Regions from separate parts of the Enterobacter cloacae subsp. cloacae ATCC 13047 genome, predicted to be linked through region 4. Evidence: predicted binding sites of a transcription regulator. Region 4 holds the regulator's gene; each other region holds the start of a gene.

Region 1 (2,204 bases), 1.3 Mb from region 4:
CATGCAGATGGCTCGTACCGAAGGTGAATTTAACTCAGGCTACTGTACCCGCCTGGTTAGCGCAAGAAACAGCGCATCAACTGAAGGCTTTTTCAGCAAAACGGGCGGGCATGTCTGCCCGCCAGAAGGATCACGCCAGCAATACACGCTCGATTGACGTGCAGCCCAGCGCTTTCAGGGTGGCGGCGGTGGCATCCCATTGAATCAGCGGTGCATCGGCAATTTCTGCCAGAATGGCGCGCTGAATATCCGGGTAGTCATAGCCGTTCAGACTCAGCAGGTTCAGTGCGCCCTGCAGCGGTGGCAGCGTTGGGTTAAACGCGGCGTTTTCGGCATAGCTGCCGCTAAAAATACGCCCATCGCGGCATTGCAGTGCCACGCCGCTCGGGGATTTGCTGTACGGCGTATGGCTCTTGTTGGCAGCGCGAATGGCCGCCTGGGTCAGGTCATCACCGGTCAGCGTGTAACCGTGATCCTGCTCGTCCATCAGCAGGGTTTTGATTTCAAGATCTTTCGGACCAAAGGCGTCAGGCAGGTAGTCGCCCAGCGTGTGCGGCGCGCGACCCGGCAGATTGATGCGCAGCTGCAGCCCGCTGTTCAGTTCATTCATAAACTGACGGCAGTGCCCGCACGGGGTGTAGTTCACGGTAATGGCGCTCAGGGCCTTTTCGCCGCGCAGCCAGGCGTGGCTGATGGCGCTCTGTTCCGCATGAACAGTCTGCTGCATGGTTGCGCCCAGGAACTCCATGTTTCCGCCGAAGTACCAGGTTCCGCTGACGCCGCGCGCAATGGCGCCAACGTTAAAGTGGGAAAGATCGGCACGTGCACAGGCGGCAGCCAGCGGCAGCAATGCGAAAGCCAGCGCGTCTTCGTCAAGATCCGTGGCCTGTTTCAGCGTGGTGATCTGCTCAGCGGTGAGCAGGGCGGGGAAATGCTCATCCGCCAGAATCGGGGCCAGAGCTGATTGCAATTTCTCTGCAAGCCGGGCGAAAGCCGCTTGAAAACGTGGATGCATGGCGTTTGCCTCATAAAGGTTAATGGATCGGTAGTGTACGGAGCCGCTGGGGCTTTATATGTGATCCATATCTCATTATGTATGCAACTTATGAAAACAAAATGAAATTTGCGCGACGCATCGCAAATTTTAGCCCATCACCGCCAGAATCACGGGGAAAATGAACGGCGCCATCAGCGAGGTCATGATTCCGCAGATCACCAGTGCCAGCGAGCTGAACGCCCCCTCCTGGTAATCCAGCTCCGCACAGCGGGCGGTGCCCAGCGCGTGCGACGCGGTGCCCATCGCCAGACCGCGTGCGGCTTTAGTATGAATGCGCATGACATTGAGCAGGGTATGGCCAAACACGGCGCCCAGTATGCCGACAAAGATCACGCACATGGCGCTGATGGCAGGAATGCCGCCGAGGCTACCGCCCACGGCCATGGCGATAGGCGTGGTTACCGATTTCGGCAGAATAGAGGCGGCAATTTGCGCAGAGGCCCCCATCAGCAGTGCGACTGAAGTACCGGTGATCATCGCCACCAGGCTCCCCACAAAACAGATGGTAATAATGGATTTCCAGCGGGCGCGGATCTGGTGCAGCTGTTCATATAAAGGAAATGCGAGCGCGACCACGGCGGGTTGTAGCAGGTCGTTTAAAATTTTGCTGCCGGCAAAGTAGCGTTCGTAAGGAATACCGGTAAGCAGCAGGAACGGGATAATCACCACCATCGCCACCAGCAACGGGTTAAGCAGCGGCATCTTGAACCGGGCGGCAAGTTTGCGCGCCGCGAAGAACACCGCCAGGGTTAATGGCAGCGACCACCAGATATTGGCCATCATTGTTTTGTTCCTTTCTGTCCAACCACTTTACGTTCGCCATGTACCAGATGCGAACTCCAGCTCACCACAAGGAAAACCACCAGCGTACTGACCGCGCAGGAGACGACAATCGGGCCGAACTGGGCTTTAAGCAGATCGAAGTACTGCATGACCCCGACGCCAATCGGCACGAACAGCAGCGCCATATAGCGAATAAGAACGAAGCAGCCGAGGTTGACCCACTTAGCGGGCAGAATTTGCAACGCCAGCAGAACAAAGAGGATCAGCATGCCGATAATGCTGCCGGGAATGGTGATAGGAAGCAGGGAAGCGATGAAAATCCCGGCGTACAGGCAGGCGTAAATCAGGACGAATGCGCGCAGAT
Region 2 (2,204 bases), 2.5 Mb from region 4:
ATTTTGTCACGCAGTGGGGACGAACCACCCTCATGCAGGGCGCCAGAAGAATGGCGTTGGCCACGCCGTGCGGCAGGTGATATTTCCCGCCAAGCGGATAAGACAGGGCGTGAACCAGGTGTGTGCCGGCATGCGCAATCGCGACCCCGCCGTAATAAGAGGCCCACAGCATTTCCAGCTTTGCCAGCAGGTTGCCCGGCTCAGCGCAGGCCGTTTCGATGTTCTTCAGCAGCTTAGCGAGCCCGGTCAACGCCGCGTTATCGCTGACCGGGTTGGCGACCGTGGCGGTGAAGCACTCAATCAGATGGCACAGGGCATCGATGCCGGTGGAGGAGGCAATATGCGCGGGCATGCTGGTGGTCAATTCCGGCAGCAGGGCGACGTAATCGGGCAGCAGGACCGGAGAGATAATACCGACCTTCGTGTTTTGCTCCGGTATCGCCAGAATAGCGTTCGGCGTGGCTTCTGACCCGGTTCCGGCGGTGGCGGGGATCAGAAGTGAGGAGATGCGTGCCACCGGTTTTACCCCTGCCAGCAGGCTGTCCAGCCCCGGTGACAGCGGGTGACAAAGCACGGAGAGCAGTTTCGCCACATCCAGTACGCTGCCGCCGCCGATCCCAACCACGACATCAAACGATCCGCTGTTTAATCCCGCGAGCAACTGGCTGACATCGTGGTGGGAGGGTTCAGGCGGCACCGTGTCAATCACCGTGACGCGGCGGTTGCCCTCTTCAAGAATTGAACGGATCTGTGTTGCCGCCTCCAGACGCGCAATGTTGCCGTCCGTAACCAGCAAGAGCTGCGCGTTTTCGGTGAGTAATGGCCTGATGGCGGCGAGCGCATTTGCGCCGCTAATAATGGTGCTGTTGAGGGTAACCACGCTTTTCTCCTGTCTTTGTGTCCATGATTAAATTCGCTCAATTAAGACGCTTCATGGTCATCGTGTGGCTAAATTTATAATTTATTCGCAAACTGATTAACTTGATCTTGCTCACATATAATCAATCGTGATTGAATATAATCATTAGCAGGAAAAACGAGCCCGGAGTGGGAATGAAAGAGAACAACCTGTTCAAAGACGTCGTTGTCGTTGCAGATGACTTTACCGGTGCAAACGATGCGGGTGTCAGCCTGGCGCTGAGAGGTAAGAAGGTCAGCGTGGCATTCCACACCCCCTTTACCCAGCCGGTGGATGCACTGGTTATTAATACCGATTCCCGTGCGCTGCGGGCAGCAGAGGCGGCCGAAAAAGTGGCCGTACTAGGGGCGGATCTTGCGGATGCGCACTGGCTCATCAAAAAGATTGATTCCACACTGCGCGGCAATGTAGGGGCAGAAACAGGCGTCCTTAAGGCAGTAAGCGGCAAACGGCAGGTGATTGTGGCGCCAGCGTATCCCGCGGCAGGGCGGATCACACGTCACGGCAGGTGTCTGGTGAACGGCATTCCGGTGGATGAAACCGAATTCGCCAGCGATCCGAAAACGCCCGTCCCGTCTGCCACGATTGCTGACCTGTTTACCGACGTGAGTTGTCAATCCGTGACGGTAAACACGCTGGCAGCCGAACTGGCGCAGGGAACGGAGTGGCTCATTGTCGATGCCCAGTGTGACGAGGATCTGGACGCCATTATTGCCGCCGCGCTGACCTGCCCGCAGACACCGCTGCTGGTCGGGTCGGCCGGGTTATGTGATGCGCTGGCACGCCATCTCGCCCCCGTGAACCGTCAGCAACTGCTGGCGTTGGTGGGATCAATGAGTGAGATCGCTCAGCGTCAGATTGCGCTGGCCGCTGTAGAGCCTGCGGTTTCGTCGGTGTTTATTGATATTAATGATGTGCTGAACGGGGAGACGGCGAGCGCGCTCATGCGCATCACGCAGGCCCTGAAGGCGGGCCGTCACTGCATCGTTCATACCTGCCCGGACCATGAGGCGCGACATCAGGTTGAACGGCTTTGCGCGCAGTATCAAATGACCCGGACCGAACTGGGTGAAACGATCTGCGCCTTCCTGGGAGAGATTACCCGAGAGGCACTGACGGCATGTCCGCCGGATGCGTTGTATGTCTCAGGCGGCGATGTGGCAATGGCCGTCGCCAGCGCGCTTGATGCGCAAGGATTTGAAATTACAGGGCGCGTCGCAGGATGCGTCCCTTACGGCAAATTTCTGGGTTGTGCCTGGCACCAGCCGGTAATGACCAAAGCAGG
Region 3 (2,204 bases), 1.9 Mb from region 4:
CAGGGTGCAGGTTTTAATGGGCTGCCCATAGGAGGAGGCGGTGGCATATCCCATGCCCTGGCACGCTTTGGTTGCGGTGCCGTTATTCACATATTCATCAGACCAGGCGTTTTGCAGGGCGGCCTGACCATAGTCAAGGCGGACTATGCCATTTGGCGCATCCAGACTGCTCACCTGTGCCTGGCGGTTGATGCTACATCCCGCGAGCAGCAGGACCGTGCCGACAACGAAGACTCTTTTCATGGTTCGCTCTGAGTGGAGGGAAATACGTTATCGTACCGCTCGCTGTCCGCCGCAATGCCCTGAATAGCCGGACAATCTGCCCTTTCTCTTTGCAACGGGCCGGGCTCAGACCTGTCATCAACAAAAATGTGAGTCCCCTTTGGTTTTTTAAAACAATCTTTCATTTAATTTGAAAGTGCGTTTGTGTGATAGTAGGGTGAAGATGAAAAGGTATCCATGATGGGCTCGCCCGCAACGCATTCAGGAGAGAGACAATGAAAATCGCACTGATGATGGAAAACAGCCAGGCCGCAAAAAATCCAGTGATTCTGAAAGAGTTAAAAACGGTCGCCGATGAAAAAGGGTTCCCGGTGTATAACGTTGGCATGAGCGATGAGAACGACCATCATCTGACCTATATCCATCTGGGGATCATGGCGAGCATTTTGCTCAATGCGAAGGCCGTTGATTTTGTGGTGACTGGGTGTGGAACGGGCCAGGGGGCGTTGATGTCGCTGAACATCCACCCGGGCGTGATCTGCGGTTACTGTATCGACCCTGCAGATGCGTTTCTCTTCGCCCAGATAAACAACGGTAACGCGCTTGCCCTGCCGTTTGCCAAAGGCTTCGGCTGGGGCGCAGAGCTGAACGTTCGCTTTATTTTCGAAAAAGCGTTCACCGGCCGCAAGGGAGAAGGTTATCCGCCAGAGCGCAAAGAGCCTCAGGTACGTAATGCGGGGATCCTGAATCAGGTGAAAGCGGCTGTGGTCAAAGAGAACTATCTGGACACGCTGCGGGCAATCGATCCTGAGCTGGTAAAAACCGCCGTTTCCGGCCAGCGCTTCCAGCAGTGCTTCTTTGAAAACTGCCAGGACAAAGAGATCGAGGCTTTCGTGCGCGAGATTGTCGGCTAACACGCGTAGTTGAATACAGAAAAAATTGTGATGTGAGTCACAAAAATATTGATTTTTGTGATGGTGGTCATATTATAGGCACATTGACGATAAAGTTGTATAACAAGTTAATGGAGCATCACAATGAAACTGCGCAAAATCCTCAAAAGCATGTGGGCTAACTACTGCAACACCTTCAAAGACGTGCCGCCTGGCGCGATGTTCTGATAAAAAAACCTGCTTCGGCAGGTTTTTTTATGCCTGCAACCACCAGAAGGGAGATGAAAGGGGGCGTGTTTTGTTACTATGGCGGCCTTTGAATAAGGAGAAACCCCCATGCCTCAAAACCTGAGCGCCGATCAGGAACTGGTATCTGATGTTGTCGCATGCCAGCTGGTCATCAAACAGATCCTTGATGTCTTAGATGTTATCGCGCCGGTGGAAGTGCGCGAGAAGATGTCTACCCAGCTGAAAAACATCGATTTTTCCAGCCATCCCGCTGCGGCTGACCCGGTTACGCTTCGGGCGATCCAGAAAGCCATCGCGCTGATTGAGCTGAGATTCACGCCGCAGGGTGAATCTCACTGATAGCGCGCAACGTGAGAAGGGCGACAGTGCCTGTCGCCCGAAAGCGTTTAAAAGAAGGTCTGTACCAGCAGATAACTCGCCGCGCACGCACAGCTCACGCCAATTATCCCAGGTAGAATAAAGCTGTGGTTGATAATAAATTTGCCGATACGAGTTGTCCCTGAACGGTCAAACCCGATGCAGGCCAAATCGCTTGGGTAGGTGGGCAGAACAAAATAGCCATACGACGCCGGGAAGAAAGCGATCAACATTTTCGGATCGATACCCAGCATTAACCCCATCGGCGCCACGGCCGTCAGCGCTGCCGCCTGGCTGTTCACCAGTTTAGAGACCAGGAAAAGCACGATGGCGTAGGTCCACGGATGGCTTTTCACGACCCCTTCCAGCGCCAGTTTTAGCTCGTCGAGATGCGCCTGGAAAAAGGTATCGCTCATCCACGCGACGCCGAACACCGAGAAAATCGCCACCATTCCGGCTTTAAAGACCGCGCCGTTAGAAATG
Region 4 (2,204 bases):
GGGTGAGGGCATCAACACGCACGATGCCCCATCAATCACGCCTCGATCACTTCATACGAATGGGTAATTTTTACCGCTTTCTCCAGCATTAACGCCACAGAGCAGTATTTCTCCGCAGACAGATCCACCGCGCGTGAGACGGCAGCATCTTTCAGCGCGTTCCCGGTGACAACAAAATGCAGGTTAATGTGCGTGAACAGGCGTGGCGCCTCTTCGCGACGTTCTGACGTGAGCTTGACTTCACAGTCGGTCACATCATGACGGCCCTTTTGCAGAATCGACACCACGTCAATCGCGCTGCATCCACCTGCCGCCATCAGCACCATTTCCATTGGGCTGGGTGCTTTATCGCCGGAGTTACCGTCCATCAAAATCTGGTGTCCCGACGAGGACTCGCCCAGGAACGTTAAACCTTCTACCCATTTCACGCGCGCTTGCATATTCATTAGCTCCAACGTTGCATTTTTGGTGACAGATTACGCGTGCGTTACATTTCTCGCAATGGAAGGCGACCTGCGTCATGCTGAAGCGAGACACCAGGAGACACGCGGCGAAAGCTATGCTAAAACACTCTGGATGCTACAGTAATACATTGACGTTACACATGTATGCAGAGGACATCAAACTTTACTGGCTGCGAAACGTTACGACAGCCGACTTCCCAGGTATGGGTAAGAATTCGATTGCAACCCCAGAGTCCGGATGCATCTTATGACTCTGGTGACAGCTTATAACAGAGGATAACAGCGCATGGTGCTTGGCAAACCGCAAACAGACCCGACTCTCGAATGGTTCTTGTCTCATTGCCACATTCATAAGTACCCATCGAAGAGCACGCTGATTCACCAGGGTGAAAAAGCGGAAACGTTGTATTACATCGTCAAAGGCTCGGTGGCAGTGCTGATCAAAGATGAAGAAGGGAAAGAGATGATCCTTTCTTATCTGAACCAGGGCGATTTTATCGGTGAACTGGGCCTGTTTGAAGAAGGCCAGGAACGTAGCGCCTGGGTTCGTGCAAAGACAGCATGTGAAGTGGCTGAAATTTCCTACAAGAAATTCCGTCAGTTGATTCAGGTTAACCCTGACATCCTGATGCGTCTTTCTTCGCAGATGGCTCGCCGTCTGCAGGTGACATCAGAGAAAGTGGGTAACCTCGCCTTCCTGGACGTGACCGGCCGTATCGCGCAGACCCTGCTGAACCTGGCGAAACAGCCAGACGCTATGACCCACCCTGACGGCATGCAAATTAAAATTACCCGCCAGGAAATTGGTCAGATCGTCGGTTGCTCCCGTGAAACAGTGGGCCGTATCCTGAAAATGCTGGAAGATCAGAACCTGATCTCCGCCCACGGTAAAACCATCGTGGTTTACGGAACCCGTTAATCCCGATAAAACGGCGTGCCATCGCAAGGTGTCACGCCGTTTTTGTCTCTACTCCCCATGTGGCGCAGGCTGATTTATCACCCGGAAGTTAACTACGCACTGCGACAAACGCTGGTGTTGTGCCTTCCTGTGGCCGTGGGCCTGATCCTTGGGCATCTTCAGCAGGGGCTGCTGTTTTCACTGGTTCCCGCCTGCTGCAACATTGCCGGTCTCGACACCCCGCATAAGCGTTTTTTCAAACGTCTGATTATCGGCGGTTCGCTGTTTGCCGGGTGTAGCCTGGCCGTGCAGCTTTTGCTGGCCCGCGATATTCCGCTGCCGCTAATCCTGAGCGTGCTGGCGATGACGCTGGGGGTGACCGCCGAAATCAGTTCGCTGCACGCGCGGTTACTGCCCGCCTCACTCATCGCGGCCATCTTTACCCTGAGTCTCGCAGGTAACATGCCAGTGTGGGAGCCGCTGCTGATCTACGCCCTCGGTACGCTATGGTATGGCCTGTTTAACTGGTTCTGGTTCTGGCTGTGGCGGGAACAACCGCTGCGTGAATCCCTGAGCCTGCTCTATGTCCAGCTTGCGGAGTACTGCGAAGCCAAATACACACTGCTGACCCAGCATACCGACCCGGAAAAATCGCTACCGCCGCTGCTGACGCGCCAGCAGAAGGTGGTGGATCTGATAAGCCAGTGCTACCAGCAACTGCATATGCTGGCCGCCAACAAGAACCACGAATATAAACGGCTGCTGCGCACCTTCCAGGTAGGGCTGGATCTGCAGGAGCATATCTCCGTGAGCCTGCACCACCCGAAGGAGGTGCAAAAGCT

What was found. The regulator CRP, encoded in region 4, controls carbon source genes, mostly activating them, when cyclic AMP is high. The targets are predictions, from matches to a motif close to ATGTGANNNNNNTCACAT.
Region 1: a site for CRP is predicted at 1,074-1,091, ahead of cdd (cytidine deaminase). Genes of this name have one in related genera too.
Region 2: a site for CRP is predicted at 980-997, ahead of ECL_RS09825 (iron-containing alcohol dehydrogenase). Genes of this name have one in related genera too.
Region 3: a site for CRP is predicted at 1,162-1,179, ahead of azuC (stress response protein AzuC). Genes of this name have one in related genera too.

What each region holds. Positions count from the first base shown of each region.
Region 1 is NC_014121.1:3,532,535-3,534,738, reverse strand. It holds gene sanA (outer membrane permeability protein SanA) at 1-3, opposite strand, end outside; gene cdd (cytidine deaminase) at 131-1,015, opposite strand; gene ECL_RS17090 (CidB/LrgB family autolysis modulator) at 1,145-1,840, opposite strand; gene ECL_RS17085 (CidA/LrgA family protein) at 1,837-2,204, opposite strand, start outside.
Region 2 is NC_014121.1:2,033,035-2,035,238, reverse strand. It holds gene ECL_RS09825 (iron-containing alcohol dehydrogenase) at 1-880, opposite strand, end outside; gene dtnK (D-threonate kinase) at 1,054-2,204, shown strand, end outside.
Region 3 is NC_014121.1:1,406,563-1,408,766, forward strand. It holds gene yecR (YecR family lipoprotein) at 1-243, opposite strand, end outside; gene ECL_RS06840 (RpiB/LacA/LacB family sugar-phosphate isomerase) at 498-1,136, shown strand; gene azuC (stress response protein AzuC) at 1,260-1,343, shown strand; gene ECL_RS06850 (DUF2766 family protein) at 1,452-1,703, shown strand; gene ECL_RS06855 (anaerobic C4-dicarboxylate transporter) at 1,751-2,204, opposite strand, start outside.
Region 4 is NC_014121.1:4,841,179-4,843,382, forward strand. It holds gene ECL_RS23625 (OsmC family protein) at 36-440, opposite strand; gene crp (cAMP-activated global transcriptional regulator CRP) at 751-1,383, shown strand; gene ECL_RS23635 (YccS/YhfK family putative transporter) at 1,441-2,204, shown strand, end outside.